3 regions of the Rossellomorea sp. GCM10028870 genome follow, and region 1 is predicted to be linked to each of the others. Evidence: riboswitches for the same ligand, from Rfam matches in the RefSeq annotation. Region 1 holds a riboswitch; each other region holds the start of a gene.
What was found. Region 1 has a riboswitch for cobalamin ahead of ACFQWC_RS11270 (acyl-CoA thioesterase). Riboswitches for the same ligand answer to the same signal wherever they lie in the genome.

Region 2: it holds a riboswitch for cobalamin, as region 1 does, so the genes downstream of both, ACFQWC_RS09070 (ribonucleoside-diphosphate reductase subunit alpha) here and ACFQWC_RS11270 (acyl-CoA thioesterase) in region 1, are expected to answer to the same signal.
Region 3: it holds a riboswitch for cobalamin, as region 1 does, so the genes downstream of both, ACFQWC_RS04895 (ABC transporter substrate-binding protein) here and ACFQWC_RS11270 (acyl-CoA thioesterase) in region 1, are expected to answer to the same signal.

What each region holds. Positions count from the first base shown of each region.
Region 1 is NZ_JBHTGN010000002.1:71,778-82,803, forward strand. It holds gene ade (adenine deaminase) at 1-1,237, shown strand, start outside; gene ACFQWC_RS11265 (flotillin family protein) at 1,538-3,049, opposite strand; cobalamin riboswitch at 3,252-3,440, shown strand; gene ACFQWC_RS11270 (acyl-CoA thioesterase) at 3,588-4,061, shown strand; gene ACFQWC_RS11275 (helix-turn-helix domain-containing protein) at 4,376-5,626, shown strand; gene ACFQWC_RS11280 (S8 family serine peptidase) at 5,933-10,006, shown strand; gene ACFQWC_RS11285 (YuzF family protein) at 10,148-10,399, shown strand; gene ACFQWC_RS11290 (hypothetical protein) at 10,492-10,677, shown strand; gene ACFQWC_RS11295 (arylamine N-acetyltransferase family protein) at 10,721-11,026, opposite strand, start outside.
Region 2 is NZ_JBHTGN010000001.1:1,764,192-1,775,217, reverse strand. It holds gene ACFQWC_RS09110 (3-hydroxyacyl-CoA dehydrogenase) at 1-727, shown strand, start outside; gene ACFQWC_RS09105 (acyl-CoA dehydrogenase family protein) at 842-1,987, shown strand; gene ACFQWC_RS09100 (thiolase family protein) at 2,002-3,156, shown strand; gene ACFQWC_RS09095 (nucleotide pyrophosphohydrolase) at 3,252-3,542, shown strand; gene ACFQWC_RS09090 (MurR/RpiR family transcriptional regulator) at 3,589-4,449, opposite strand; gene gndA (NADP-dependent phosphogluconate dehydrogenase) at 4,612-6,024, shown strand; gene ACFQWC_RS09080 (hypothetical protein) at 6,069-6,245, opposite strand; gene ACFQWC_RS09075 (SurA N-terminal domain-containing protein) at 6,372-7,148, opposite strand; cobalamin riboswitch at 7,817-7,997, shown strand; gene ACFQWC_RS09070 (ribonucleoside-diphosphate reductase subunit alpha) at 8,144-10,390, shown strand; gene ACFQWC_RS09065 (ribonucleotide-diphosphate reductase subunit beta) at 10,410-11,026, shown strand, end outside.
Region 3 is NZ_JBHTGN010000001.1:930,947-941,972, forward strand. It holds gene ACFQWC_RS04880 (phytoene desaturase family protein) at 1-1,084, shown strand, start outside; gene ACFQWC_RS04885 (hypothetical protein) at 1,141-1,293, opposite strand; gene msrA (peptide-methionine (S)-S-oxide reductase MsrA) at 1,374-1,913, opposite strand; cobalamin riboswitch at 2,214-2,415, shown strand; gene ACFQWC_RS04895 (ABC transporter substrate-binding protein) at 2,552-3,514, shown strand; gene ACFQWC_RS04900 (FecCD family ABC transporter permease) at 3,477-4,535, shown strand; gene ACFQWC_RS04905 (adenosylcobinamide amidohydrolase) at 4,532-5,989, shown strand; gene ACFQWC_RS04910 (bifunctional adenosylcobinamide kinase/adenosylcobinamide-phosphate guanylyltransferase) at 6,036-6,617, shown strand; gene ACFQWC_RS04915 (adenosylcobinamide-GDP ribazoletransferase) at 6,604-7,395, shown strand; gene ACFQWC_RS04920 (histidine phosphatase family protein) at 7,353-7,982, shown strand; gene ACFQWC_RS04925 (bifunctional adenosylcobinamide kinase/adenosylcobinamide-phosphate guanylyltransferase) at 7,934-8,371, shown strand; gene ACFQWC_RS04930 (cob(I)yrinic acid a,c-diamide adenosyltransferase) at 8,386-8,973, shown strand; gene ACFQWC_RS04935 (ECF transporter S component) at 8,966-9,451, shown strand; gene ACFQWC_RS04940 (ATP-binding protein) at 9,448-10,167, shown strand; gene ACFQWC_RS04945 (LCP family protein) at 10,335-11,026, shown strand, end outside.

The DNA of each region.
Region 1 (11,026 bases):
ATTGGCAGAGGTAATGGACTATCCTTCCCTTCAAAAAGGCGATGATTCCATTGTCGATAAAATCACTGTCACCTCGGAAAATAGTCATAATATGGACGGACATTTAGCGGGACTTTCCACAAACGCGGTCAATGTTTATAAATCGGCCGGCATTCGAACCGATCATGAATGCACCACCGTCCCTGAAGCATTGGAACGAATACGACGAGGGATGTACCTTCTCATTCGCGAAGGATCCGTGGCCAAGGATTTGAAATCACTTATTGGAGTTGTTAACGATAGAAATGCCCGGCGCTGTCTATTCTGTACAGATGATAAGCACTTGGATGACTTAATCGAGGAAGGCAGCATCGATCACAATATCCGCTTAGCAATTAAGGAAGGGCTCGACCCTCTATTGGCGATTAGCATCGCCTCTTTGAATGCTGCTGAATGTTATGGGTTACACACGAAAGGCGCAATTGCACCTGGATACGATGCGGATTTTGTCTTACTGGATGAACTTAAAACGCTCTCTATCTCAGAGGTGTACAAAGAAGGGAAACTGGTAGCTGCGCATAGTCAGTATGTCGGCGACCCAATCGTAAAACCTGCGCCAAAACCACCTCTGACTTCAACTGTGCATATTCCGAATCTCACTGAAAAGGATCTGCAAATCGAGATAGGCGGAACAAAGGAAGCCCATATTATCGAAATCATCCCTAATCACCTTAGAACCAATAAACGGATTGAAAAGGTTCAAGTAGAAAATGGATTCTTTATCCCTTCCATTCAACAGGACCAACTTAAAATGGCTGTCGTTGAAAGACATAACGGGACAGGAAATATCGGCTTGGGCATTGTAAAAGGATTCGGATTGAAAGAGGGAGCCATCGCTACCACCATTGCCCATGATTCACACAATATTGTCGCAACAGGTACAAATGATCGTGATATCCTGCAAGCCATCGAGGCGCTTAACGAAATGCATGGCGGCCTGGTGATGGTGAGAGACGGAAATGTCATCGCTTCTCTTCCTTTACCGATAGCAGGGTTGATGTCCGATCAGGGATTTGAAGAAGTGGTATCAGGGCTCGACCTGTTGAAGAGCGCCTTTATTGAATTAGGTTTCTCCCGGGACTTCAATCCGTTTCTTACCTTATCATTTCTAACGTTACCTGTGATTCCTCAGTTGAAGCTGACGGACTTGGGGCTATTTGATGTTGAGGGCTCCAAGCATATTAAGGTTGGGGTTTAGGGTATGAATGGGTGTTTGACTGTTGAAATTTGCTCTTTTTTGACAGTTGAATTTTGAGGTGTATTCACCGGTTGAATATCCGGGAGAATTTGACTGTTGAATATTTGAATTTTTTAACATTTGAATTGTCCTCACTCTAAAATAGATCTGCTGTACCAGGTACAATTTATCCGATTTGTACCTGGTACAGTGGTCATAACAACAGGTGCCAGGTACAGAATCAACATCCCGTGCCTGGCACTCTTTTTATCCCACTCAAAAAAAGAGATGCCCCCATATACCCGAGACATCTCCCTCTCATTATTTACTTTGGCTGTCTTCCTTTACCTCTGTTTCTTCCTTTTCGTTCGTCACAGCGACTTCCTTGTCAGCTGTTTCAGAGATCGCTGGCTGATAAGGTCTTTCATGGGATCTATTTGCATATGACTTCAGTAATTCACCTACATCGATGCCAGTCATTTCGCGTAACGGTTCCTGCATATCAAGCATCGTTCTGGTGATGCTTTTCCCAAAGGAAGGAACTCCCTGGCCATTACCGGAATCAATGATTTTAACAGAGTCAATATTGTTAAGAGGCTGAGCAATTTTCTCTGCGAAAACAGGCAGCATTTCGATTAGTTTCTCGGTAATGATGACATCACCATGTTTCTCCATTGCTTCTGCCAGCAGTTTACGGGATTCGGCTTCCGCTTTACCTCGCTCTCTGATAACATCGGCTTCAGCAGAACCTTCTTCTCTGCGTATCTTGGCTTTCGCTTCCCCGTCAATTTCAGCCTTGCGAGCTTCCGCTTCCGCTTTACGAGTGGTTTCGTAGTATTCGGCGTCGGCTTTCGTTTTACGAACTTTTGATTCTTCTGCTTCAAGTTTAACGGCACGTTCACGTTCAAGGAATTGAAGGGTTAACTCTTCCTCTTTCACTTCCTTTGTAAGTTTGGCTTTTTCCAACTCATAGGACTGTTCGGATTTCGCTCTTGCCCGCTCTGTTTCTTCTTTGAAGGCTGCGTCTTTGATGTCCTTCTCTTTTTTCGATTGGGCAATGGTAATTTGACGCTTGTATTCTTCCTCTTTCGCTTCCTGATCGGTTTGGGCACGGTGAATACGGGTTTCACGCTCGGTGTTTGCTTCTGCAATTTCAGCTTGCTTGCGAACCTCGGCGATACGTGGACGACCAAGATTTTTTAAGTATCCATTTTCTTCGTCAGCATCTCTTATGTCCGTTAGCCCGAGTGACGTAATTTTGAAGCCCATAAGATCCAGCTGCTTCTGAGCAATTTCAGATACGTCAGCGTTAAACTTTTCACGGTTGCTGTTGATATCTTCAACCGTCATTTTAGAAAGAATCGCACGAAGATTACTTCCCAGTACCTCAATGATTTCATCTTCAATCTCTTTTTGGTCCTTACCTAGGAACTGCTCGGCATAGTTCGCAATTCCGTTTAATGTGTCTGCCACCTTCACCATGGCCACTGCGTCTGCAACGATTGGTACTCCGCCATTTGTGTAAACTCTCGGTGTCGATAATTTTAATTGGAAGGATGTAAGATTAACAGGTGTAGATGTTTGGAAACGTCTTAATCTGTACCCTCCACCCCTGATGATTTTCATGGAACGCCCTTCCTGGTCGGTGAAAATATTCGTTTCCTTTTCAGGATCCCCCAGTTTCGGTCCGGTAATGATCAGTGCCTGGTTGGATCTCGCTGTACGATAGCGGAACCTCATCCAGAAATAATACGCGATTCCTGCAATAGCTGCAATAACCAGAACAGGAATCAAGAACATGAAAAATCCGATAATACTTAATGATCCTAGCATTCTGACAACCCCTCTCAAACTTTTCTATAAATCAGTCGAGCAACTGATTCACTATTTTATAAAACTTCTAGCTACAATATTATCTACGGAAGGGTTGTAGAAAAGTTTCAATATTTAGGTAAATTTTCTAATTTTAATACAATAATTCCTACCAAATAAAGACCTTACTTCTCATTCCTGTGATAAAATAAAAGCGTTCACAATTTAAACATTGCTCATTGGTGAAGATGATCAGGTCATCTTCTTAAAAGGGAAGTTGGTGAAAGTCCAACGCGGTCCCGCCACTGTAAAGCTGAGATTTCGTATGGATCCACTGTTTCGAATCGAAATGGGAAGGAATATGAAATTGTTGACGCTGAGCCAGGAGACCTGCCAATTGAGAAGAACACAGAGTTCCTACGGGAGATAGGAGGGTGTTGCGCTATATGAGCCAAATGAGGAATCACAGGATTCTGGACGTCCGCTTGAAGTAGCCGCATCTTCTTTTCAAAGGGAGATGCTTTTTTTTATTTCAGAAATTAAACTGGGAGATGAGAAAATGGAACAAGCTTATTCGGTAGAACGTTCACGAACCATACAAACAAAATTGGTACTGCCACCGGACACCAATCATATGCAAACGATTTTTGGAGGGAAAGTCCTTTCCTATATTGATGAAATTGCGGCACTATCAGCAATGAAGCACTCCAGCTCAGTCGTCGTCACGGCATCGATTGACTCCGTCGACTTTTTGTCGTCTGCAACGGTCGGTGATGCGTTAAGTCTGGAAGCCTACGTTACGTCTACAGGTCGAACATCCATGGAAGTATATGTAAAGGTCTACTCTACGAATCTTGTAACGAGTGTCAAAACCCTGACGACTGAATCATTCCTGACGATGGTCGCCGTTGATGAAAATGGTAAGCCCAAGCCGGTACCAAAAGTCATACCAAAGACGGAAGAAGAATCGAGGCTTTTCAATACGGCTCCTTTGCGAAAAGAGCATAGAAAAAATCGTGCGCTTATTTTGTGAAAAGTCCCTGATTGCTAACTCTCCTAATAAACAAGAACACTCAGAGCTTCTCTAGGCTTTGAGTGTTTATAAGGGCTAGTCTATTGATCCAAATTGGAATGAAAACGGGGTTGGTTTTAGAGCGGGAAGTCATCCAGGATTCCTTCTTCTGGTGAAAGAAGTACAGGATCAACTCTAGGAAGAAAAGAGAAAAACAGTATAGAGATGCGATTTGGATGTTATTGCCTTCAGACCTCCGTCTTGTTCTAAACCTATAGAATACCGAGAAAATATTTCCTATAATGGATAATAAAATAGTTCATTTGGGGTGTAGTATGATCGAAGGTAAATTAATTAAATTTCATCGTGAAGATTCGGGTTTGACTCAAGAGCAGCTTGCACAGGGGATCTGCTCTACCACACATCTAAGTAAAATCGAAAGAGGGATCACAGAGTATTCCAGTGAAATTACTGATTTACTGGCAAGGAAGCTTGGAATCAATATGGAAGTCGAACGTTCTCGGTATCATTCGTTACAGGCTAAATTATCTGAATGGAATGATGCAATTATTATGATTCGAACCAATGACATCCATCAACTTAAAGGTGAAATCGAAAAGGAACCTTTAAGGTTTCTATCTGACTTCATCATTCAATACAACCTTTTCCTGGCAAGATATTATTTATTTTTGAACAAGCATGGAAAAGCCAAGGAAATCCTGGGCATGTTCGAAAACAAAAACTATCCTCTATCCCCTTTCGAACAAAATTTATTACTTCATGTCAAAGGGATCTACTATCATTCAACAAGACAATTTAACACTTGCATAAATGTATTGAAACAGATTGACGATGAATATCCGAACTCCGAATATTATTTTCATTTGGCATTAGCCTATCATTCCATTCATTCAAACACCTTTGCCTATTATTATGGGCAAAGAGCCTTGCATTTTTTCCAAAAAACATTGAATATCCTTAGGGTCATCGATTCTGAAACGTTAATTTTAATTCAATTGAATGCCAAAGAACCCTTTGATATGGAAGAAACCAAACAACAGTATGATAAGCTCCTCAGAGTCTGTGAATCCGTTAATTCCAAGGAAAGGGCACATAAAATCCATAACAATCTGGGATTCGAATATTTTAGGAGAAAACGATATTCTGAATCAAAAGATTCCTATGAAAAAGCATTAAAACTTATTAATGAAGACACGCCAGCGTCACATTATTTAGTCACACTCAGCGGATATATACTAGCTTGTCTGAAAGGGAATCTGCTTTCTTCCGAAGAACTCAATCAATTAGCGACAAAAGGACTAAAAAGGGCTACTCAGCATCAGGACCCCACCTACGTTTTCTTTGAAATATACTTACTTACCATAAAAGGAAATGAACAAGAACTATATGAGTATATTGAATATACAGCTCTCCCCCATTTCAACAAAACGGGGAGCAAGTTGATGTATCAGCATTATGAAAGACAACTATTTTTATATTATGTAAAAACCGGGCAAACAGAGAAAGGATTCAAACTTGCATCCAATAAAATGTCCAATGAAATAAGCTATTATGAATTAGAATAATGACACTTTTAATGATAAAAGGAGGTTTTCTTTTATCATTTTTTTATTCGGCTGATTTCTCGTTGATTGTTAGCCACTATATTTGTTTTGTTTTCTGAACAACCCCAACTCACCGCCATTATTTCGCAACTTTCCTCCTACCCCCTCCTAAAAAATCAGAAGATAAATGATTGTTAAACTCCAATCAGTAGTTAAATAGTCCCTAAACAAACCCCCATACAAACATGACAGATTTAAATTTACACTATTAATTGTAATAATTTTTAGAATTATCGAACTAACAACTAAAGAAAAGAGGTAGAGATGATGAATGGATCTTCCATCGCAAAGAAATCAGCTGTGATTGCATTATCCACTGGATTACTTTTATCCCCTGTATCGGGCTACTCCTCTCCAACAGCTACAGCTGCGGATTGGAAAGCAGAAACGATTTTATCTTCTTTGACAGAAGAGCAAAGACAAGCATTGCATCAACTGAAATTAAATAACGCAGAAGGTCTCCAAGGATTTCAACCGAATGAATTGGCATCCGGTGAAGAAATCTCCGTTATCGTCGAATTCCAATCCAAACCTGGGCATGTAGCCGTACTAGAAGCTGCAGTAAAAGGAAAAACAGTAAAGAAAGAAGACGCCAAAGCCCAAGTGGAGAAAGAACATAAGATGTTCAAAGAAGATGTTGCAAAACATCTATCTACTAGTCTTGTAAAAGGAAAAAAGATAGAGCCGAAAATCACCCAAACCTATAAAGAAGCATATAACGGTGTGGCGATGACCCTTCCGGCCAATCAAGTAGAACGCCTGCTAAACTCCAAAGCCGTCAAGGCGGTATTTAAAAACCAGACCTATACTGTCGATCCGGTTCAACAAGATCTTCCTAATGATGTAGACCGTGAAATCACAACATCTGTTGAAAGCATTCCTTATTTAAAAGTGGATGAATTACATAAGGAAGGAATCACAGGAGACGGAATCAAAGTCGGCGTGATCGACACAGGTGTTGACTACAACCACCCTGATTTAAAGGATGCCTACAAAGGCGGATATGATTTTGTTGACGACGATGCGGATCCAATGGAAGCAACGTATGAAGATTGGAAGAGTACGAGTGAACCAGAGTTCAGTTATACGGGAAATCCCTATTATACCTCTCATGGTACTCATGTATCCGGAACCATTGTAGGACAAAACGAGAATGATAGTGAAGTATCTGTAGAGGGAGTTGCTCCAGATGCTGACTTATATGTGTATCGTGTCCTTGGTCCTTACGGAAGTGGTTACACCGAAGACGTCCTTGCAGGAATTGAGAAATCGGTTCAAGATGGTATGGATGTCATCAACCTCTCATTGGGAGCAAGTGTCAATGACCCTTATTACCCTACAAGTACCGCCCTTAACTATGCTGTGTTAAATGGTGTGACGGCCGTTGTTTCAGCCGGGAATTCAGGACCAAATGACTTTACCCTTGGCTCTCCTGGAACAGCAGCTTTAGCTTTGACTGTCGGGGCGAGTGATGTCCCTGTTTCCCAAACCACTTTTACCGGTCAAACGACAGCTGGCTGGTCGACCGGTATTGTGAGTATGGCTAGGGGATTCGCTCACACATTCGATAGTCTGGAAGATCAATCACTAGAATTAGTAGATGTTGGCCTAGGGTATGAAGCAGACTATGCGAATAAAAATGTAGATGGTAAGATCGCTTTTGTTCAGCGAGGAAATTTTGCTCTGAATGACAAGGTGAAATTTGCCAAAGAACATGGTGCTAAAGCCGTGATCATGTACAACAATGCAGAAGGTCATGTAGGATATAACCTCGGAGAATCAGCCCATTATGTCCCGGCCTTCTCGATGACAAAGGCTGCCGGGGAAGAATTAAAAGCAGCAATCGAAAGTGGCACATCAAGCTTCACGTTTACGAACTTAGAAGAAAGCTTTACAGAGGGTGACCAGTTAGCCGATTTCAGTTCAAGGGGTCCAGTCAACAAAAGCTTGGATATGAAACCTGAAGTGGTCGCTCCCGGGGTCAGCGTTCTATCGACTTTCCCTTCTTTTATGATCGATCCTGAGAACACGGATGACTATCAGTATGCTTACTCAAGACTTTCAGGAACCTCGATGGCTTCTCCATTCACAGCGGGGCTGGCAGCTTTACTTTTGGGAGAGAATCCGGATCTCGAGCCAGCTGATATTAAAACGATACTCATGAACTCATCTGATCCTTTGAAGGGAGATTACAGCGTATTTGAGGTTGGTGCAGGAAGAGTGGATCCGTATCAAGCCCTCCATAGCCAAACAACGATTCAAATAAACGATGAAACGTTGCTTCCTAATGGCGAAGAACTGATTGCAATCGATCATCCAACTGGGGGATTGAGCTTTGGAAATCAGGTAGTGGCCGAAGGAGATCACCTCCGCGTACAAAAAAGCTTTGAAATCACAAATAAAAGCGATCAAAAGAAAACCTTTGACATTACGTTTGAAGAAAATGTACAGGAAGGCACCCTTAGTCTCAAGGAAAATGGAGTTGAAGTGACTTCAGACAAGTCTATTAAAGTGAATGGTGGCAACAAAAAGACTTCAAATTTCTTCCTGACAATGCCTAAAACAGCTGCGAAAGGGATTTACGAGGGATACCTGGTCGTTACGAACCGTAATGATCAAACAGAAAGCTACCGCGTGCCATTTAGCGTAAAGAGATCGGAGGAAGGCTTTAATACACTTGAATTGTTATCCCCCACCTTTGCACCTTCTCACTATACTCACGGATATGATCCATTCCGCTATCCATGGGCACTGGTTGAATTCAACCTGAGTTCACCGATGGAAAGCATGGATATCATCCTTCAGGACGGGGAAACAGGTGAAGATTTAGGATTAATCGGTACACTCGATCTGCAGGGTGCCCTGCTGGATAACAACTACTTACTAAGAGCATTCCAGGGTGGCTATTTCGCATTTACCGGTGATAAGAAAAATCCCGTTTCAGAAGAAATGACCATCGCAAAACCTGGGCACTATAAGATCAAGTATGCGATGACAGATCCTAAAGGCAAAGTAAAAACAAAATCAGAGCATTTCTATATCGACATTGAAGGTCCTACATTCAAGAGTTCCCTGGATGGTGAGTCACCGTTCCTTGAATATAAGCGGGGTCAGGAAACGTACCCTTTTGAGATTGAAATTACAGATCCACTTATTGAAAAAATGCAAGCAGCAGGAATCGACACAGATCAATCCAAAAACTTTATGATTTATTATTGGAATTCACCTTTCCCTTCGTCACCTCTTTACATGGATGAAAACGGTAAGTTTGTCGAAGAAATTGCGATGAATGAGAATGTGAAAGCCCTTAACTTTAGAATGAATGGCTATGATATGGCTGGGAATAATAGTACGATGAAAAACTATTTCTTTATTAAAGAAGGTACTCCGAACGCGTATCTGAAAACCGATGTCGATACCGTTACAACAGGTGAAACCGTAAAGGCAACCCTATTACTGGATAATGTTCAAGATGCAAAGGAAGCCACCTGGACATTTGAAGATCACTACGGAAAAAAACCAGAAGTGATTGATGCCAAGCTATCCGGGGAGTTTCTAGAAAAAGCTTCCCTGACACTTGAAGGAAATCAAATTAAAGTCACCTTCAATGAACCTGTTGAAACATTCGATCATAGTGCGATCGTTGAGGTGCACGTAAAACTTCAAGATGAAATCTTCACGAAAGAGGATGGATTGGACCCGACGGTAACCGTTACAGATTCCAACAATGAAACAATGAATTTATTACATGCTGGTGCAGGATTCACTGTAAATCCTGACTTTAACTCAATAAGGGGATATATAAGTCCTGAAGGATTTGATAGTGGAAGTGGCTACAATGCCAAGAAGGATTGGTCAAAAGCAGATGCAACTGTAGAATTCAAAAATTCAACAGGAGACGTCTTTACACCATCATCCATCACAGATAATGGTGAGTACTCCATTGAGAAACTCCCATTAAGCAAAGACCCTTATGATATAACCGTAACACTTCCAGGCCACTTCTTAACTAAGAAGAATAATGAGCAAATCGGTTATGAGTACAACGGAATGCTTTACGGAAAATATCATAGAGTGAACAATATGAAACTTGTCGGAGGAGATGTCAACCAGGATCATGTCATCGACATTCATGATGCCATTGCCATTCAGGATGCCTGGAATACTAATAATCGTGCTGCCGACATCAATTTCGATGAAGTGGTGGATGCGAACGATATGAATTTTGTTCAAAAGAACTATCTATTACAGAATGAGCATGTTAAGAATGCCCCTGCTCCAGTTGAATCAGCCGACGGAAAAACGTTGGATTCGATTTTAGAGGAATTAGGACTGAACTAAACATCATGCCAGAATTTAAAGGAATGGGCCCTCGTTACATCAGGGTTCATTCCTTTCTGCTTTGAGCCATAATACAAACCACCCTTCTTACATACAAATGAAGAGATAGTCTAAAAAATTCATCTTGAAGGATGGTGCTTCATGTATAGCTATTATCAGCCTTATGATCGTAACCAGGGCATGAATGTAAATACTTCCTATACCACTTTGATTGATCCATTCGTCGTCAGCAGACTGCAGTCCGTCATGGGGAAAATGCTCATTGTGGAGACTACGAAAGACACGATTCGAGGCGACTTGATTGAGGTTCAACCAGATCATATCGCACTTAAAGCTGGTGACTCTGTATTTTTCGTGAGAATTCAACAAATCGTCTCCATTATGCCTGTTTAAATAGTCAATTTGCAATTAGGCAACATCACGAATCTTGGGTTCAACTTCCCCTTCCCTCCGACATATACTACCCTGAGAGGAGGCATGACAGAATGGATCGTTTTATTCTTTTGTTAGTAGCGGGTATCTTATCCGGATTTGCATTGTTGAAAGCTCCTTTAGCAGGGACGTTTTTAGCAAGCATAGCCCCGGTAACAAACGTCATTGGCATATTAGCAATTCTCATATTCTCTCTTTTCCTTATATATAAAGGCGTTATGGAAATACTCGGCAAGTAAAAATATGGACTCAGATATTTTTCTGAGTCTTTTTTTATGCTTATTATTCAAACCAGATGTTCAGCAGTTTTTTATATTCCTCATGATCAATTTCCTCTTTCGTCATCTCTCCATCCTTCCACTGTGTAAAGGACGTATCGGTTAATGTTACATTCCCGTTATCAGTCCTTTTTGTCAACAATGGATGCTTGTTGAAAGGGGAAGCTGAATGTTTGGCAATAATCGTTTGAATGTCATTCAATTGAGTGACATCCTTTATGTGATCACGCGAATCGAAAGCATATCCGGTTCTCCATTCCGAATGCTTATGCTTTAATTTCATTTCAAAAATATAATCTCCATGGGGACT
Region 2 (11,026 bases), on a different contig from region 1:
ATCCGGACTGGGGGAAGCTACAGTAAGAAGGATCATTGAGGAAGGTGGTAAGGCGTATATACTGGATCTCAATGAAGAGAGAGCAACTGCCTTGAAAGAGGAGTATGGAGAATCCATTGGATTTTATAAAACAGACGTTACAAAGGAAGATCAGGTGTTAAAAGCCTTGAAAGGGTCGATAAAGGCTTTTGGCGGTTTTAATACAGTAGTGAATTGTGCAGGGATTGCTCCACCAGGGAAAGTGGTTGGAAGAAAAGGGATTCACTCTCTTGATCGCTTTTCCAAGGTAATTGAGATTAACTTAATTGGTACGTTCAATGTGATTCGTTTGGCTGCAGAGAGGATGATGGGAAATACTCCAAACGAGCATGGGGAAAGAGGAGTTATCGTCAATACAGCTTCAGTTGCGGCATTTGACGGGCAAATCGGTCAGGCTGCTTATAGTGCATCAAAGGGGGGAGTGGTCGGGATGACACTTCCGATTGCCAGGGAGCTTGCAAGGGATGGTATCAGAGTCATGACGATTGCGCCAGGGTTATTTCATACCCCGATGTTTGACACTCTGCCGGATGAAGCAAGAAATTCGCTTGGGAAAATGGTGCCCTTTCCCCCAAGGCTCGGTTACCCTTCTGAATATGCTCAATTAGTGAAGAGTATACTCGAAAATCCAATGCTGAACGGTGAAACGATCCGATTGGACGGGGCGATTAGAATGCAGCCTAAGTAACCATTTGAAACTATGGGGAAATGTAAACCACTAAGTGAATGCATGTTCATTCATTTTCATGTAAATGAAAACGCTTAATAAAGGGCATCCCGTATGAAAAGAGGTCGAGTAAGTATGAAACATCCTTATTTAACGGAGGATCATAGCATATTCAGGCAGGCACTTCGAAAATTTTTACTTAAAGAAGCTTATCCTTTTTATGATGATTGGGAGAAAAACAGAATGGTGCCCAGGTCGTTTTGGGTGAAAATGGGAGAAAAAGGGTTTCTTTGTCCCGACGTTGACGAAGAGTACGGTGGAAGCGGAGTGGATTGGGGATTTTCCGTCATTATCAATGAAGAATTGGAACGGGTGGGTTCTGGTCTGATCGGGATAGGATTGCACAGTGACATTGTAGTCCCGTATATATCTGAATATGGAAGTGAGGAACAGAAAAAAAAGTGGCTTCCTGAATGCACGAGTGGAAACATGATAACCGCCATTGCCATGACAGAACCTGGTACAGGATCTGATTTAGCCGGGATTAAAACGACGGCTAAGCTTGAGGGGGACCACTATATTGTGAATGGTCAAAAGACCTTCATCACAAATGGTATACAGGGGGATTTAGTGATTGTGGCATGTAAAACAGATACCACTATCAGTCCGCCTCACAAGGGTATTAGTTTGTTGGCTATCGAAAGGGATGCACCCGGATTCTCCAGGGGAAGGAAGCTTGAGAAAGTTGGTTTGCACTGTCAAGATACAGCCGAGCTGATCTTTGAGGATTGCAAGGTGCCGAAAGATAATTTGATTGGGGAAGAGGGCAAAGGATTTCAATATCTGATGAATAAGCTCCAGCAAGAACGTCTTATCGTAGCGATTGCTGCTCAGACTGCTTCAGAAGAAATGTTCTCTCTTACGATGGATTATGTGAAAAGCCGTCAAGCGTTCGGAAGGGCAATTGGTGAATTTCAGAATACACAATTTAAGATAGCGGAAATGGCGACGGATATTGAGATGGGCAGGGTATTCCTCGATGGTTTGATCGCCGAACATATGGATGGGAAAGATGTCGTGACGAAGGTTTCCATGGCCAAATATAAATTGACTGAAATGGCAAGGCAAATCGCCACTGAATGCATGCAGCTTCATGGTGGATACGGCTACATGGAAGAGTATCAAATTGCGAGAAGATACAGGGATATTCCTGTTGCCAGTATTTATGCAGGGACAAATGAGATCATGAAAGTGATCATAGCGAAGAATCTTGGATTATAGAAAGGAAGAGCAGGATGAGAGAGGTTGTTATCGTAGAAGGAATACGATCTGCGGTTGGCAGACGAAAGGGTTCGTTGAAAGATATGAGGCCCGATGATTTAGCTGGGGAAGTGCTGAATGGGTTAGTGAAGAGAGCCGGGATTGACCCTGGGCTTATCGATGATGTCATATTAGGCTGTGTTACTCAATCAGGTGAGCAGGCTGGTGATATTGCCAGGGTGGCTGCATTGATTGCCGGTTTTCCAATCGAAGTGCCTGGTACGACAATCGACCGACAATGCGGCTCGAGCCAGCAGGCTGTCCATTTTGCGTCACAAGCCATTCTTTCCGGCGACATGGATATCGTGATCGCTGGCGGGGTGGAGAATATGTCAAGAACGCCAATCGGTTCAAACTATCAGGGTGCTCCCTTTAGTGAAAAACTTAGAGGTCAACACGAAATCATCCACCAGGGTTTATCTGCAGAACGGATTGCTGAAGAGTACGGATTCAGTCGTGAAGAGCTTGATCAGTTCGCATTTTTAAGTCATCAAAAGGCGTTAAAAGCTCAAGAGGCTGGTTATTTCGACCGGGAAATATATGAGTTGACGGTTAACCTTCCGGATGGAACTGTAATTCCGTTTTCTAAAGACGAAGGACCAAGAAAGGAAACGTCGATGGATGTGCTTTCAAATTTAAAACCTGCATTTAAAGAAGATGGTATCATTCATGCAGGTAATGCAAGCCAAATTAGTGATGGGGCTGCCGCACTTCTTTTAATGACTCGTGAGAAAGCTGAAGAATTAGGGTTGAAGGCAAGATTTAAGGTTCATACCCGCGTGGTGGTCGGGTCTGATCCTACCCTCATGTTAACCGGACCTATACCTGCAACGAAGAAAGCCCTGGAGAAAGCAGGATTGTCATTGGCGGAAATAGATATATTCGAAGTGAATGAAGCATTCGCACCTGTTGCCCTTGCCTGGTTAAAAGAGATAGGAGCCGACCCTTCCAAACTGAATCCAAACGGGGGGGCGATCGCCCTGGGGCATCCATTAGGCGCCAGCGGGGCACGCATCATGGTAAGCATGATGTATGAGCTGGAGCGTTCTGGAGGAAGATACGGCCTTCAAACGATGTGTGAAGGCCATGGGATGGCAAATGCAACAATCATTGAAAGACTGGAAGTTTAAGCTCAAGAAAGTCGGTTTTCCCTGTCACAATCTTTGTGCCACCCGTGTTATAGTTAAGAAGTGGTAAAAGATCATAGGCAAATGGGAGAGACAAGATGAAACAACTGTATGAAAAAATCATTGAATTCAGGGATGAACGAAACTGGGATGCCAATCACAACGAAAAGGATTTGGCCATTTCCATTTCACTAGAGGCAAATGAACTCCTGGAGAATTTCCAATGGAAAACAAGCCGGGAAGCAGTGGAAACGACACATCAAAATATTAAAGAAGAAATGGCTGATGTCCTGATTTATTTAGTCCAACTGGCTGATAAAATGGATATCGACTTAGAAGAAGAGGTGTATAAAAAGCTTGAAAAGAATGCCCTGAAGTATCCGAAGTAATGATGAGGGACGGACCTTAAGTAAAGGTACGTCCCTTTACTTCTTACTATATTTTCTTAATGGAAATCGCGTCACGCATTTTTAGCAAAGAGTCTTTCGACAGTTCTTTTCTTTTCATCATGGTGTTGACGTAGAGGGCATCCACAATACTGAGCTGACTGATTCTTGAAGCAAGTGCTTCAGATCGATATTCGGTTTCTTGAGATACTGTAAAAAGAGGAATGTCGACCCCGTTGCTCAAAGGGGATTTGGCCAAGTGAGTAATGGCAATGGTCGTTACCCGATTCTTCTTCGCTACGTCCAACACTTCCAATAGATCTTTGTTCGATCCAGAATGAGAGATAAATACAATCACATCTTCTTCTGTTAATTGAGAAGCTGAGATAAGCTGCATATGAGAATCATTGTAAGCCGTAGTGGTCATCCCGGTTCTAAGGAACTTATGATGAGCATCCATGGCAACAAAGCCAGATCCACCCGTTCCGTAAAATTCAATTCTTCTGGCACTCAGCATCCCTTGAACGGCTTTCGTGAACATTCCCTCGTCCAGCATACGGGAAGAATCCTCAAGGGTCCTAATATTAGAACGGAACACTTTTTGGGCAATAACTCCTTCAGAGTCCTCCTCATTGATCGTTTCATGAATATCTTTAATTGGCGTTACAAGGTCAGAAGCCAGGGAAATTTTCATAGCCTGGTAGCCCTTAAAGCCTAATCGCTTACAGAATCGGAAGACTGTAGCGTCTGCAACCCCCAGGTCCTCTGCTACACCACTAATGGTAGAGTGGATAATTTTTTCAGGATTAGCAATAATAAAATCTGCAATCATCTTTTCTTTTTCACTGAATTGTGAGTAATGGGAACGGATTCGTGGCAAGCAATGCTGTACATTATCATCGGTATTCATGAATAACCTCCTTATACATTAGATACTGATGAAAATAATTTTAACCTAAATAACAAAATGAAAAAATATTATTTCATAAAAATCCACCACGGGAAATTTATTTCGTATTATAATATATACGGTGAAAATATATTTACTCGATTTGAAAGGAATGATCAATAGATGACAAAACAACAAATAGGGGTTGCCGGTGTTGGAGTGATGGGAAAGAGTTTGGCCTTAAACTTCGAAAGCAGAGGCTATTCAGTTTCTATATATGATGTATCTGATGAGAAGGTTAGAGAAGTCCTTGAAGAGCATACAGGGAAGAAAATGGTCGGAACTCACGATGTAAAAGAATTCGTCCAGTCATTAGAAACACCAAGAAAAATATTAATCATGGTTCCGGCCGGTAACATCACCGATAAAGCCATTGAATCTTTACTTCCTCACTTAGATGAAGGGGATATACTGATTGATGGAGGAAATACATACTTTGAAGACACGATTCGCCGAAATAAGGAGCTGGGTGAGAAAGGGATCAACTTCATTGGAGCAGGAGTTTCCGGCGGTGAAGAGGGGGCTTTATACGGTCCTGCTATTATGCCTAGCGGTCAGAAGGAAGCTTATGACTTAATCGAGCCTTTCTTAACAGCGATTGCTGCAAAGGTTAAAGGCGACGCGTGCAGTACATATATCGGTCCTGACGGATCTGGCCATTATGTGAAAATGGTCCATAATGGAATTGAGTACAGTGATATGCAGCTTATTTGTGAAGCGTATTATCTCATGAAAAATGTCTTAGGTTTAAATGCAACAGAGCTGCATGAGATATTCAAAGAATGGAACGCGGGGGAGCTGGACAGCTACCTGATTGAAATCACGGCGGATATCTTTACCAAGGTGGATGAAGAAACAGGAAAGCCCCTTGTTGAAGTGATCCTGGATACAGCAGGACAAAAAGGTACTGGGAAATGGACGAGTATTTCTGCACTGGAATTAGGTGTACCATTATCAATCATTACTGAGTCTGTGTTTGCCCGTTTCATCTCTGCCATGAAGGAAGAACGTGTGAAAGCAAGCAAGATTTTAAAAGGGCCGAAGAATAAAACGTTCTCCGGTAACAAAGAAGAGTTTATCGAAATGATTCGTAAAGCTCTCTATTTAAGCAAAATTTGTTCCTATGCACAAGGTTTCGCCCAGCTTCAATCTGCTTCGGATGAGTATAACTGGAACCTGAAGCCCGGCGAGATTTCCATGATTTTCAGAGGTGGATGCATCATTCGTGCAGGCTTCCTGGAAGAAATCAAGAAAGCCTATGATCGTGAACCGGGATTAACGAATTTACTTCTTGATCCATATTTCAAGGAAATCGTAGAAAACTATCAGGAGGAAGCGAGAGAAGTGGTGGCTACAGCCATTAAATTAGGTATCCCTGTACCAGGTCTAGCGAGTGCTTTAGCATATTATGACAGCTATCGCTCAGAGTCACTCCCTGCCAACCTCCTTCAAGCCCAACGTGATTATTTTGGAGCCCATACGTATCAGCGAGTGGATAAGGAAGGAACATTCCATACGGATTGGTTATCTAAATAAGAAGAGTGCCCTGTGGGAATCCCACAGGGCTTTTGATTAACGTATTATTCTTTGCTTGATGAGTCATCTTTCGTATGATGTTTATTTTTCTCGTCCCGCTGCTCTTTTTTTAAGTCATCGAGGGGAATTGGGTCCACATTCTGCTCACTTTCATGCTGATCAAGAATGCCGTCATGATCTTTATTGATTTGTTCTGGATTGTCATTGGCTCTCTTTGTCATTATCTTTCATCCTCCCTTAATGAGTCGTTGTTGTACAATACCCTTCTTGATGAGAGGAAAACATCGGGGAGGAATAGAACATAAGAAAGCCACCTATCTATACAGGTGGCTTTCTACAATGGTGCTTTAGATTTTTACATCGACTTTAGCATTTTTCTTTAAATCTTCTACGTGTTGAACAAGCTTTTCTTGTTTTTTCTGTTGTTCTAACTGAGTCTTGATCTGAGGTTTAACTTCTTCAAATTTTGGTGCATCCTTTGATTCACCCTGACCTTGCTGACTTGCGTACTGATCGTAAAACTTCTTCATTTCCTCTTCAGAGACTTCTTCTACTTTGATTTCTTTCTCAACGTAGTTTGTGTATTTGATGTTTTCAGCGATTTGAGTTTTTAACTCATCCATCGTGAATCCGGCTTTTTTCATTGCATCTTCAAACTTCTTTTCATCACCGTACTGCTTTTTAACTTCTTCCAGTTGTTTATTGATTTCATCTTCTGATGCCTTATATCCTTTTTCATCGGCTTGCTGCATAAGGAGTGTTTGTCCAACCAGACTATCAATAGTTTGTTCTTTTATCTTCTTTGCTGCCTCTTTACTTGTCGGGTCTTGACCCATTTGTTGATACTGCATTTGTGATTGAGTCAATACGTTGTTGAAATCTTCACCTTTAATTTTTTCATCGTTTACAATGGCAACGATCTTATCTTTTTCAACCTTTTGTTCATCCATTTTCTTCTGCATTTCTTCCATCTGCTTAGCTTGCTCCTCTTGAGCCTGTCCATCGCTTTTTTCTTCTGTCTTCGCTTTATCTTCAGCTTGTTTTTGGCTCTCCTCGTTCGAACCGCAAGCGGCTAGTCCAATCGTTAGTAATGCTAATAGTAAAGTCGTTAATAATTTTTTCATAATAGACTCCTTTCAGAACTAAGGTGTGATTTCGAAAAAAATCACTTAATGCGCATTTTAAATGAAAAAACCGTAAAAAGAAAGTATTTAAGCTGAAAAGTATTGATTGTAATAAGGTTGAAATACATTAAATTGCTTATATGGTCCCTCTTTCACTATTGTGTATGCGGTTACATTTGAACTGAAAGCTCCCGGGTAGAAATGAAATTGTAAGAGGATTTTCACATACATTAAAGCCGAACTAAAAAAAAGAGGCTGTTTAAATCGAGTTCATTCTCCATTTAAACAGCCAATAAAAAATATTGGGGACCAAAGAATACTGTCAAACAACCTTCTATTTGAATTATAGAGAGTGGGAACATTTTCTTCAACTAACATGTAGGAAGGTGTCGGCTGACTAGTGTCCATTTGAAGGTTGTATTCAATCTTCTCCTATTCTTTTCATGGAAAATAATAATTATAAGCATATTTCATAGGAAGGATTTATCCTTCCTTCTGTTCAACTTATTACAACTCTTGACTTTACGAGTGTAATAGAGTGATACTATTAAAAGATTTCAACTTCTAAACAAAGTGAATAGTTCCACTTGTAAATTCATTTTTAATCGTTTATGATGATACAGAACACAACATTTAGTGTTATGTTTGATGATTTTAACAATATATTGATTATAACCTGTGAATAGGGTGTCTGAATGGACTTAAAAGGGAATCCGGTGTGAATCCGGAGCTGTCCCCGCAACTGTAAGTGCTGACGAAATAAGGAACTGCCACTGTCTTATACGATGGGAAGGCCTTAGAGTAGGGTGAAGCATGAGTCAGGAGACCTGCCTTATTTATTCACGTGTTATCTTCTTCGGGAATTGGGAGGATAAAGCGAGGATTGTAATAGGCTTTAAGTCTATGTACATATCTCCGTATATATTAGGCCCATCCTTCTGAAGGATGGGCTTTTTTGAATCCTATCCACACTGTATAAATTGGGAGGAATATTTATGTCAATCGTATCACAAGAGCAGCGACTAATAGTGGAAGCAGAGGAGATTATAACAAGTCTCCACAGTCGTTTTCCACAGCTCCATTTTAAAGAATTCGATGAAAAGATTTTTATGTATGCTAACGGACAGTCTGTACTGAGTAAAGAAAAGCTTTATCATTTCATGATTCTCACTGCAGTTGAACGTATTTCTGCCCATGAACCCGATTGGACCTATGTGGCTGCAACACTTTATTTAAAAAACCTTTATCGTACAGTTGCTAATTCCAGGGGAATTGAAAAAGACAAGTTATACAGTTCCTTTAATAAATCAATTCACGAGTTGACTGATCGGAAATTATATACGTCAGCCCTGCTCGAATCTTATACAAAAGAAGATATAGACTTCCTGGCAACGATCATGGATTCATCTAAAGATCAATTGTTTACTTACATAGGGATCGTCACATTAACAGAGCGGTATTTAACAAAATCCCATGATGGAAAGATTCTTGAATTACCACAAGAGCGATTATTGATCATTGCCATGACTCTCTTTATGAACGAACCGCGTGATAAGCGGATGGCGCTCATTCAGGAAGCGTATTGGGCACTATCCAATTTGTATATGACGGTAGCCACCCCTACATTCGCCAATGCGGGGAAAAGTCATGGTCAGTTATCAAGTTGTTTTATTGATACGGTGGCAGATGATTTAAGGAGCATTTATGACAGCAATACAGATGTTTCCACATTAAGTAAAAACGGTGGAGGCCTGGGTATCTATTTAGGGAAAGTCCGAAGCAGAGGAAGTGATATTAAAGGCTTCAAGGGTGTAAGTTCAGGTGTTATTCCATGGATGAAGCAATTAAATAACACGGCCGTATCGGTTGATCAATTAGGCCAGCGTCAAGGAGCAATCGCTGTATATTTAGATGTATGGCATAAGGATATTTTTCCTTTTCTTGATACGCGATTAAATAATGGAGATGAAAGGCAGCGTACTCATGACCTCTTCACAGGTGTCAGCTTACCTGATTTATTTATGGAGCAAGTGGAGAAAAGAGGGGAATGGTATTTATTTGATCCTCATGAAGTGAAAATAGGCATGGGTTTTTCACTGGAAGATTACTATGACGAAAAGGATGGAGAAGGCTCGTTCAGGGATAAGTACTGGGAGTGTGTAGAAAACCCTGACCTTTCAAGGGAAGTGGTCCCAGCGATTGAAATTTTCAAGCGGATCATGATTTCCCAGCTTGAAACGGGAACACCCTATATGTTTTACCGAGATACAGTCAATCGGCTAAATGCCAATCAGCATAAGGGGATGATTTACTGCAGTAATTTATGTACGGAAATCGCCCAGAATATGAGTGCGACCATTATGGAAGAAGAGGTCATAAAGGACGGGAAAATCATTACCTATAAATCTCCGGGAGATTATGTCGTCTGTAATCTGGCATCTGTTTCTTTAGCTAAAACGGTAATGGATGATGAGCTGGAAAGAGTGGTGTCCATAGGAGTAAGATTACTGGATAATGTCATTGATATAAATAAACTTCCAGTCCTGCAAGCCCAACTGACAAACAGGCGCTATAGAGGGATTGGATTAGGAACCTTTGGGTGGCATCACCTTCTTGCTTTAAAAGGGTTGAAATGGGAGAGCGATGAAGCCGTTGATTATTGTGATTCCTTATACGAGGATGTTGCCTATTACACGATTAAAGCCAGTCATGAATTAGCAATAGAAAAAGGATCTTATCCATATTTCAGCGGTTCAGATTGGTCCACCGGAGAGTATTTTTCCAAAAAAGGATATTCAGGACCAAGGTGGAATGTACTCAGGGAGGAAGTTTCTACTAAAGGGATACGAAACGGATATTTAATGGCCGTCGCCCCTAATTCATCCACCTCGATCATAGCCGGATCCACAGCAAGTATAGATCCTTTGTTCAGATTAGAGTACTCAGAAGAAAAGAAAGATTATAAGATTCCTGTTACAGCCCCTGATTTATCACCTAAGACAACCTGGTATTACAAAACGGCCTATAACGTAGATCAGCACTGGAGTATTAAACAAAATGAGAAGAGACAGCGTCATATAGATCAGGGAATATCGTTTAACTTGTATGTGCGAAATGATATCAAGGCGATAGAGTTATTATCTCTTCATTTAGATGCATGGAAGTCAGGGTTGAAAACGACCTATTATGTGAGATCAACATCTGTTTCGAATTTTGAAGAATGTGAAAGCTGCCATAGCTAACCGGGAGGAAGATGATAACGTGAATGGATTGAAGAAGCGAATCTTAATAGATTCAGAGGCACCAAATAAATCAACAGGTATCGTAAATGGGAAAAGTTCGAATATATTGAACTGGGATGATGTCAGGTTCTCATGGGCATATCCGAAATATAAGAGAATGCTCGGGAATTTCTGGACACCTTTTGAAATCAATATGGCAAAGGATATTAAACAATTTCCGAATCTTTCATCGAGAGAGCAGGAGTCCTTTTTAAAAATCATCGGTTTACTGGCTCTACTTGATAGTGTGCAGACAGATTACGCCGGTAAAGTGGCAGACTATCTGACGGATTCCAGCTTAAATGCGCTGATGATCATTCTTGCACAGCAAGAGGTTGTACACAATCATTCCTATAGCTATGTATTATCGAGTATCGTGTCAAAAAAGAAACAGGATGAAGTGTTTGATTTCTGGAAGAACGATCCAATCTTAAAGAAGCGGAATGAATTTATTACGAATGGGTATAAGGGCTTCGTAGAATCTCCTACCATTGCGAATCTATTAAAATCGATCATTTATGATGTGATTCTAGAAGGTTTGTTCTTTTACTCCGGATTTGCCTTTTTCTATAATTTGGCCAGAAATCAAAAAATGGT
Region 3 (11,026 bases), on a different contig from region 1:
TAAAAAGAGCATCAATGGCTTGCAAGACTTGCGCACGATGCATCCGGTCAAAGAATTACTGCAAATGGATCCAATGAAATCCATGGATGCTGCAAATCGTAAATTCATTAAAGACAAGCATCTACAGCAGCTATTTAACTTCCTTATCATGTACGTAGGGTCTTCGCCTTACCATGCACCAGCCATCATGTCACAGCTTACCCATGTTCAGTTAGGTCTTGGAGTCCATTACGTAAAAGGCGGAATGTACAAAATTGCTGAGGCAATGGCCAAGGTGTTGGAGGAACTCAATGTAGAGGTCCGCTTAAATTGTGAAGTTGAAGATATACTTACATCAGGCAGCCGTGCTGAAGGAGTCCGAACAAAAATTGGAGAAGAGCTGATGGCGGACATCGTTGTATCCAACTTAGAGGCCATTCCTTGCTACAAATCCCTCTTAGCTGATTATCATGAATCTTCTAAGGAAGTCGATGAATTAAGCAAATTTGCTCCAACGGTTTCAGGACTGGTGCTGCTACTCGGGGTAGATCGTAAATATGATCACCTCGCTCACCATAATTTCTTTTTCAGTAAGGATCCAAAAAAAGAATTCAGACAGATCTTCGATGAGCAAAAGCTTTCTGACGATCCGACGATTTACATCGGCATCTCGTCGAAATCGGATTCCACACAGGCTCCTGAAGGGAAAGAAAACATGTTTGTGTTAACACATGTGCCTCCATTAAAAGAGGGGGAAGATTGGGCACAATACAAAGAATCTTATCGCCTCAAAGTCCTGGATAAGCTTGAGAAAATGGGCGTAACCAATTTAAGGGATCATATAGAATACGAATATACCTTCACTCCAAACGACATTCAAACCCTTTATGGGGCGAATGGTGGATCGATCTATGGTACTGTCACAGACCGGAAGCTTAACGGCGGTTTCAAGATTCCGAACAAGAGCAGAGTGCTCTCTAATATGTATTTTGTTGGAGGTTCAACCCATCCGGGTGGAGGTGTGCCAATGGTCACGCTTTCTGGACAACTTACGGCGGAATTGATCTTAGATGAACAAGTGAAGGTAAACCGTTTTATAGGATAAAAAAAATATAAGGTGATGGTTTGATGCATGATTACCATCACCTTATATTTTCATTTTCATTCAGAACTATGATTATCCACCGTATCAGAATTATTCACTTTCGCCTCGTCTTCAGCTGGATAGGGATCAAAGAAGTTCACCAGTTTCCCTGGCCCTTCATATCCAACGACTTGCTCTTTATCTTCTTTAACGTGATCATTTTTCTTCATATAAAAACTCCTTTCTGCCAATTAGTTTGGCGAAAGGAGTTTTTTTCATTCTCGGGGAATGATACATTTTTTTAAAGCCCTTAAGCTTTTGGGTTATCCCAATGACTCTCAATAAATTCGTCACGACCGGATTTCGCCCGGTCTTGTTTATATTCATCGGGATTCTTTTTGTAGAACTTTTGATGATATTCTTCTGCCTGGTAGAAGGTTGAGGCAGGTAGGATCTTTGTGACGATTGGATTTTTGAATCGTCCACTTTCTTCTATTTCTTTCTTCGAGTTTTCTGCTAATTGTTTTTGATGATCATTGTGATAGAAAATAGCTGTGCGATACTGGTCACCGCGATCATGGAATTGTCCTCCGTCATCAGTCGGATCAATTTGCGGCCAGTATAGTTCTAATAATCTTTCATAGGGAAAGAGAGCAGGGTCGAAGGTAATTTGAACAGCTTCATAATGTCCGCTGTTACCGGCTTTGATATCCTGATAGGTAGGGTTTTCAAGATGGCCCCCTGAATAACCTGATACGACGTCAATAATACCCGGTAGTTCATCAAATGGTTTTACCATACACCAAAAACAACCCCCGGCAAAAGTAGCGAACTCTTTCTTTTCATTCATTGCGAAAACCTCCTATACATATGCCACTCTAAAGTAGTAAAGCAATAGCTTGAAAAAGATTCTATCATGAAAGGGAGGAAGCGACAATCAATTAGCATCAAAGCTTCTTTGCCTATATGGTTTACTATAAGTGGGCAATTGATAAATCACATAAGCCAAAGCTCTTTTCCTATTCTATAGCCCAGGCATCAACATGCATTATAGAGGTAGATTCAATCATTCTGCAAATTTCCACAAATTCATAAAAATCAATTCACTAACGATGATAACTTGTGTATAATTCATGTGAACGGAACAATTACATATGATACGAGATTAGGTGAAGCGGAAGTTTCGGTAGCAAACTTTTAGCTTCATAATAGGGAAGTTGGTGTAATTCCAACGCGGTCCCGCCACTGTAAATGGAAGTGCGCTGTATGAATGCCACTGTACTAATAGGTATGGGAAGGTGCAGCAAACATTGACCATGAGCCAGGAGACCTGCCTAATGTCTTTCGCACCAAATCTACGCGGATAGAAAGGTGTAATGTGCATGTTTGACGGTATGGAAGCCATTTTTGCATCTTACACAACATCTCTAGTCCCACTAGAGGTGTTTTTTTGTCTGACAATAAGTTCAATTCACAGGGGGAAAAAACATGAAACACTTCAAAATCATTTTCGCACTATTATTATCTTTAGGGATCCTCTCAGCATGCGGTGCTGATGGTGAAAATGTAGAAAAGGGAAAAGGTAATGGAGAAGTCACTAAGGGACAATCTGATTTCCCTTTGTCGGTAAGCGACGCTCTTAGTAATAAAGTTACGCTGGAAGAGCAACCTAAGCATATTGTTTCATTGATTCCAAGCAACACAGAAATCTTATTCGAGTTAGGGTTGAATAAGGAAATTGTGGGGGTTTCAGATTTTGATAATTATCCAAAAGAAGCGGCGGAGAAAGAAAAAATAGGTGGAATGGAATTTAACGTTGAGAAGATTATCAGTCTGAATCCGGATTTGGTTCTCGCTCATGAGTCCACTGCTGTTTCGGCAGAAGAGGGGTTAGAACAGCTTCGAGGTGCAGGGGTAAAGGTATATATCGTACGTGATGCCCATAACTTTGAGGAAGTATACACCACGATGGAAAACATCGGCACATTGGTCGGCAAGAAAGATGAAGCTGAATCCATCATTTCGGAGATGAAAGCTGATCTAGAATCCATTAAGGAAAAAGTCAGTGGTGTCTCCGAAAAGAAAAAAGTGTATATAGAGGTGTCACCTTCGCCTGACATATATTCTACAGGTAAAAATACATTCATCGATCAAATGCTATCACTTGTAAATGCCGAAAATGTGATGAGTGATCAAGAGGGATGGATCCAAGTAAACCAGGAAGCAGTCATCGCATCAAATCCAGACATCATCATTACAACATATGGTTACTACAGCGAAAATCCTAAAGAACAAGTGATGGGCCGGGAAGGATGGAAAGACGTGAGTGCTGTGAAAAATGAGGAAGTTCATGACGTACATTCTGACCTGGTCACACGTACTGGCCCAAGACTGGTTGAAGGAGTAGAGGAAATTGCAAAGTCGATCTATCCGGAGTTATTTACAGAATAAAATATGGATAACATACGGATTGGCAGTATCGTTTTTACTATTCGCTCTTCTTGCCGGTATATCGATTGGAACCATTCCGGTGCCGCCGAAGGACATTTTGTACATCGTCGGAGCTAAATGGTTAGGATACCATTTACCAGAAGAGATTGATCCGATGTTTACAAACATTGTCTTTTCAATTAGATTACCCAGAGTATTATTGGCACTTTTGGTTGGAAGCTCCTTAGCAATCGCAGGAGCTTCTTTTCAAGGACTTTTGCGCAACCCGCTGGCGGATCCGTATACATTGGGTGTGTCTTCAGGAGCATCAGTCGGAGCTGTTATTACATTGTTTTTTAATTGGAGCATTCCGTTCATTGGTAAGTTTACGCTTCCTTTTCTCAGTATTCTTTGTTCGATTATTACCGTGTTCCTCGTATTATGGTTTGCGCAAAAAGTTGAAAGAACAATGAAGGTAGAAACAATCATATTAACAGGAATTATTTTCAGCTCTTTTTTAGGGTCCTTTATTTCCTTAATGATCGCCCTAACTGGAGAAGAATTAAGGCAAATCATTGGTTGGCTTCTTGGAAGTGTATCCATGAGAGGGTGGGATTACATTGCGATTATATTCCCGTTTTTCCTTATTGGAGTGATTTTGTTGTTTTTTAATAGCAAGGAACTGAATGGCATGAGTTTTGGTGAAGAACAAGCCCATCATATCGGGATATCCGTACAAAAGAGAAAACTGCTCATCTTAATTGCAGGAAGTATCCTGACAGGAGCGGCTGTCGCCGTTTCAGGTACGATCGGATTTGTTGGTCTTGTGGTCCCTCATTTTCTACGGAGGATGGTAGGGCATGATCATAAGCATTTACTTCCTTTGTCTATCATAGTAGGCGGAGGCTTTCTCGTTCTGGCGGATCTTATCTCGAGAACCATCATTGCACCCACAGAACTTCCAATCGGAGTGATAACATCCCTAATCGGTGCCCCCATGTTTGCTTATATTCTCCTAAAGAAAAGAGGTCTTTCATCATGATTGATATAAACGGGGTGACTGTTGGATACAACGATAAAAAAATCGTGGAAGACATGAATTTTCATATAGATAAAGGAGAATTCTTTGGGATTCTTGGACCTAACGGCAGTGGAAAGACGACGCTGTTAAAAGCCATGACGGGTCTGCTTCCATTAATGGATGGAACCATCACGTTAAAAGGAAAAAAACTGCATCATTTTTCTTCAAGGGATTTAGCAACACAGTTAGCGGTACTTCCTCAGATATCGACAGAATCCTTCTCCTATGAAGTGAGGGAAACGGTTATGCTTGGGAGATATGCTCACCAGAAAGGTTTTTTTAAAGGAACGACTGAACGTGATGTTGAAATCGTAGAGAGGGTAATGAACCAAACGGGCATTACGTCCTTTCAGCACCGCTACCTTCATGAATTGTCAGGGGGAGAACGGCAGCGGGTGTTCCTAGCACAGGCTCTGGCTCAGGAACCACAGGTCCTGTTGCTTGATGAACCTACTAATCATCTTGATCTATCGTATCAGAAATCACTATTGGATTTAATCAAGAATCAAACGGTACACGAAAAATTAACGGTAATCGCGATCTTTCATGATTTAAATTTAGCAAGTTTATACTGTGATCGCTTACTTCTCTTAGACAAAGGAAGAACCAAACTTCTCCACCACCCGGAAGAGGTTCTGAAAGAGAAACATATAGAAGAGGTGTATCATACAAAGGTTCAAAAACAGGCTCATCCTTTAGTGGCAAAACCTCAAATGGTAATCGTTCCTGAGGAGAGTGCGACAGAGAACTTTGTGTTAGATGAAAGTTACCTAAACGTGAAGGAAGAATACATACATTTCTCTGCCCCTTATCCATTAAAATGCATGTCCTCAGGGATTATTGGTGCAGGAATAGGCTGGTACAAGCACTTTATCAATCGTAAAGTCCCTGCAGATTATGACTGCCCGGATTATCAAGAGGATATGAAAGAATTTCTTGTTCAAAGGAACCTGGATCCCTCATTGTCTGTAGGCATGATGACGGCTCTTCCTTTAAATAATATGGTATGTGATCATTTCGAAGTTCAGGGGCATTCCATATTCGTTGTGGTGACAGCAGGTATCGGGAATGCGATTGATATCTCTACAAGTTATCAATTTGATATAGATACAAGGCCAGGCACGATTAATATGTGGGTGTTCCTAAATGGGAATCTATCAGATGAAGCATATATTGAAGCCCTTGTAACTTCAACAGAAGCGAAAGTGAGAGCCCTTCACGACATGAATGTGAGGGACAGACGAACAGGTCAGCTTGCAACCGGGACACCGACCGACAGTATTTTGATTGCCTCCAGTCAAAAAGGTGAGCTGGAACCCTTTGCCGGGCCGATTACGCCGATAGGGAAGTTGATTGGGCGCGGTGTGTATGAGGTAACGAAAAAAGCCATTCAACGCTATTTGGATCAAACATAGTAGAATTATTTCAACGACAGGGTGATTGTGGAGAGGGGGAGTCGACTTGGGAACCCTATATTTTATTACCGGAGGGGTTAGAAGTGGCAAAAGCTCTTTTGCTGAAAAATGGGCAATAGAGATGAAAAAGTCAAACGTTCCATTGGTCTATCTTGCTTGTGGTGTGAACACTGACAGGGAGATGGAGCAAAGAATCTTGAAACACCAGCAGGACCGGCAAGCGTCTGCTGGTGAATGGAGGACGATTGAATGTCCCGATTCGATTGAATGGATAGTCAACCACATACCTCAACACTCCGTTGTTCTGTTAGACTGCCTCACGACTCTTTTAACAAATGAGATGTATGGTAATGGAGATGGGAAAGGTCAGAATATAGAAGAGAAAATCTATCAGTCTATCATACAGTTACTAAATAGAGTAAATGTACTGATCCTGGTTAGTAATGAATTGGTTTCTGACCTTCCAATTGATTCAAACGATCTTCTTACTTTCCAGAAACGACTTGGTGCATTACATATAAGAATGGTGAAGAAAGCATGTGTGGCGATTGAAATGACGGCGGGAATCCCTATTGTGAAAAAGAGGGGTCACAATGAGGAAGGACGGTTGCCTCATGATCCTATTTAAAAGCTTTCTCCTGAACCTGCAGTTTTTTACAATTCTGCCGATTCGAAAAGAATTCTCAATAGGGAATAGGGAAATGAAATGGATGGTCCGTACATTTCCACTGCTGGGTTTATTTGTAGGTGCGATTCTTCTAGGAGGATATGTTTTTTTGAATGCTTTTACCCACATAAGCTCTTTAGGAATATCATTCTATATTTGGGTAATGCCAATCGTATTAACGGGTGGTATCCATTTAGATGGTTATATGGATGCAAGTGATGCCTTTTTTTCCTATAGAGATAGGGAGAAGCGATTAGACATCATGAAAGACCCGAGGGTAGGTGCCTTTGGCGTTTTGTCACTGGCGGTATTGCTTTCATCACGGTTTATATTTATTTATGAAACCATCCTTCAAACCCATTCCACTATTTTGATTGGTATGGTCCTTGTGTCGATTCCCTTTTTAAGTCGAATGATGATGGGGGCGGGTCTAATTCTTATCCCTCCAGCCCAGGCGTCAGGAATGGGATACGGTTTCAGTAAGAATGTGACGGGTTATGATCTTATTTGGATTGTTTCTGGTTTATTACTGGGTGGAGTCGGCAGCTACTTTTTAAATTGCTTTTATTTTTATGCTTTATTTACCCTGGTGACGTTTGCTTTATTCTGCTTTGTTTATTCTAGATCCATCAAATGGTTTGGCGGTATGACCGGCGATACAATCGGGGGCAGTGTAGAGGGGGTGGAGTTGTTTTTATGGATGACTATATGGTTATTGCATGTATTCGCCATGGTTTAACAGAGGAAAATGAGAAAGGGAAATACCTCGGCTGGACCAATTCCAGTTTATCTCGAAAAGGAATCGAATTACTTAAAAGTCGAAATACTTTTTTTCAAGAGTATGAACGATGCTTTTCGAGTGATCTAAACCGCTGTTTAGAAACCGCTCATTTTCTGTTTCCTCATGCTCCATTGATCTCTTCATCCCTTTTAAGAGAGATACACTTTGGAGGCTGGGAAGGTTTAACCTATGAGAGCTTAAAGGATGACGATGTTTATCAAGAATGGTTAATGGACCCATCCATTTCTCCACCAAATGGAGAAGGGATAGAACAATTTGGAAAACGAGTCGATTTAGCCTGGGCACAGATCGTAGCTCAGATAGAAGAGCACAATGGAAAGAGGTACGCCGTTATTACTCATGGCGGAGTCATTCGACACCTATTAACTTCTTTATCTCCCAGACATGTTCACAGAACGTTTTGGGAGTGGAAGGTCAACCATGGAGAAGGGTATGAAATGGTATGGAAGACAGAAAGTGATTGGAGGAATCAAACATGTACTTCATTACGGGAGGTTCCTTTAATGGGAAAAGCATATGGGTGAAAAACCATTTTAATCTTAAAGAAACTGATACAACCTGGATTCCATTATTTAGTGGAGAAAGGTTTCATTTGGATGATATCAACTTTTCAAACTCTGTCATCGTAATAGAGGGACTTGAGTATGGGATTCGATCAACTATTTTAAATAATGAGCCTGAAGTCAGAAAGTCTTATGCAATTCTGATGCAAACCTTACAACAGTGGGAAGAAGAAGACCCTGATCGCAGAGTGATCTGGATAGGTTCAGAGGTCGGGAAAGGAATTGTCCCGATGGAAAAGCTGTCCAGGGAATGGCGGGATATGACAGGATGGGTTTATCAAGATCTGGCGAAAATTTCTCGAGAAGTATGGCTGGTTTGGTACGGGCTTGCTACATCATTAAAAGGATAAAGGAGAGGGTAGGTATGCAGCTTTACACAAGAACTGGTGATAAAGGTCAGACGAGTTTAATCGGTGGAAGAGTAGATAAAGATGATATTCGTGTCGAAGCATATGGTACATTAGATGAAGTCAATTCATTCGTTGGACAAGCCATTTCTGAACTTCATGATGAGCGTTTTACAGATTTGTTAGAGGATCTTGAGACGATTCAGCATGAGCTCTTTGATTGCGGAGGTGATCTATCCAACGTTTCTAAAAATAAAACGATCAAGCTTCAGTCCCAATCCGTCCAGGCGTTGGAAGAGAAGATTGATCGCTTCACTAAGGAAGCGCCCCCTCTGGAAAAATTCATTTTACCAGGTGGTGTGAAAGCCTCTTCAAGTATTCATATTGCGAGAACGGTTACAAGAAGAGCAGAGAGAATCATGGTTTCGCTTTCAAAAACGGACGAGGACTTTCCCATTGTGACATTGCAGTATATCAATCGATTATCCGACTACTTTTTTGCCTTAGCACGTGTGATCAATTTTCGTTGTAATGTAAAAGATGTTGAATATATTCGCAGCGCAAACGTATTTTCAACAGGTAAAGTTCAGAAAAAAAATGAATAGTAATCTAAGGACTCTTTTAATACTTTCCTTGTTTATGGCTTTTTCTGCGATCGGTGGAATGGTAAAGATACCTGCTGTAATTGGGACCATTGCTTTAGATAGTATGCCTGCACTATTAATTGCATCCCTTTACAATCGGAGATGGGGTGCAATCGTTGCAGGGGGAGGACACTTGCTATCAAGCTTATACGTTGGATTCCCGCTGGGACCGCTTCATGTTCTCATTGCTATTGAAATGGCCTTCTTCGTATGGATATTTGGATATGTGTTTTCGAAGGGTAAACGTGTACTTGCAGCCATCCTGTTTCTTATAGGAAACGGGGTACTGGCAGGGATTCCATTTATATTTATCCTGAGTCCTTCTTTTTATTACACCATTGTTCCATCCTTATTATTGGCCAGTTTCATTAATTTGACGATTGCCCACTTCCTGTACCCTCCTCTTGTTTCAAGAATTAGAAGGGGAGAAATCGCATGATTCAACATCGGGATGTTATATCCATATCGATCTCAGATGAAGAAGAGCTGATCCTGGCATCAGATTGCAGCGGAGGGATAGGAAGCAAAAAAGGGGATGCGGTCATTGCTGAACCGGAGACTGTGGGGTATTACTGCTTTCGTGTAGCAGCGATGGAATGCTTATCCGTGGGAGCAACCCTAAAAGCTGTTCAAGTATTGAACTTTACGAGTAATTCTGCATGGGAGAGTTATTATAGTGGTGTGAAGAAAGGTTTGAGTGAATTAAACATAGAGGATATTCCCATAACGGGAAGCTCTGAATCGAATATCGTTCTACATCAATCTGCTCTTGGAGTTACTTGTATTGGGATGAGAAAAAAAGAGAGACCTTTTACCTCTTGTCATAACCTTGCTCATGCCCTTATCGGAACGCCATTAGTAGGAAATGAAGTAATCACAAATGTTGCTTCTGTTGCCCCTCTATCCCTGTTCATGGACTGTATACACCACCCTTCCATCATCGATATTCTGCCAGTGGGCTCCAAAGGCGTTTTTCATGAACTTTCTCTCTTATTGGGGAAGCCTTTAAAAAGAGAGGGTGTTACCTCTATTCAAGACTTGTATAAATCTAGCGGACCTTCTACTTCATTTATCATTTCTTACAAGAAAGAGGATGAACATGATGTACTAGAACTTACCGGGAGGCATTTTCATTCACTACATTTATCATGCTAGGAACAAATAAATACTTTTTAGGATATTTATGATAAAATATACTTTCAAATGGTATGGAGAAATATGTTAGTTTATCCAGCATTCTGCGATTGTCAATTGTATTTGGATAGAGTACTATTTCATACTATCATCAGTAATTCATGAATGTCATAAAAGTAGGTGAAGAAATGGATTCACGATTAGATCGCAAGAGTAGAAAGAAAAAACGAGGAAGAAAAGTGATATTGGTATTATTATTACTTATCTTTAGCTTGCTCGGTTATGCTGCTTATCAATTTTATAGTGGATATAAAATGGCTGGAAACGACCAGCTTCAAGGAGATTATAAATTTAACGGAGTCAAAGATGAAAACGGTAAGGTTAATGTTTTGTTATTAGGAGTCGATAGCAGGGGCGAGGAAAAATCAAGAACCGACACGATGATGCTCGCACAGATTGATCCAAAAACAAATGAAACCAAACTTGTTTCCTTTATGAGAGATATCTATGTTGAAATACCCGGATATAAAAACTACAAGCTGAATACAGCTTTTTATTTAGGTGGACCCGAATTACTCAGGAAAACCATCAAACACAATTTTGACATTGATATACAATATTTTATGGTGGTCGACTTTAAGGGGTTTGAACAATCCGTTGATATACTTGCTCCTGAAGGTATTGAAATGGATGTTGAAAAGGCGATGTCAGAAAACATCGGTGTTTCCCTCCAGCCGGGTGTCCAAAATTTAAATGGGAAAGAATTATTAGGATATGCCAGGTTCCGTGCTGATGCAGAGGGGGACTTTGGAAGGGTTGAAAGACAGCAAAAAGTCATTAACGCTCTTAAAGATGAGGTACTCTCAATAGGCGGCGTCAC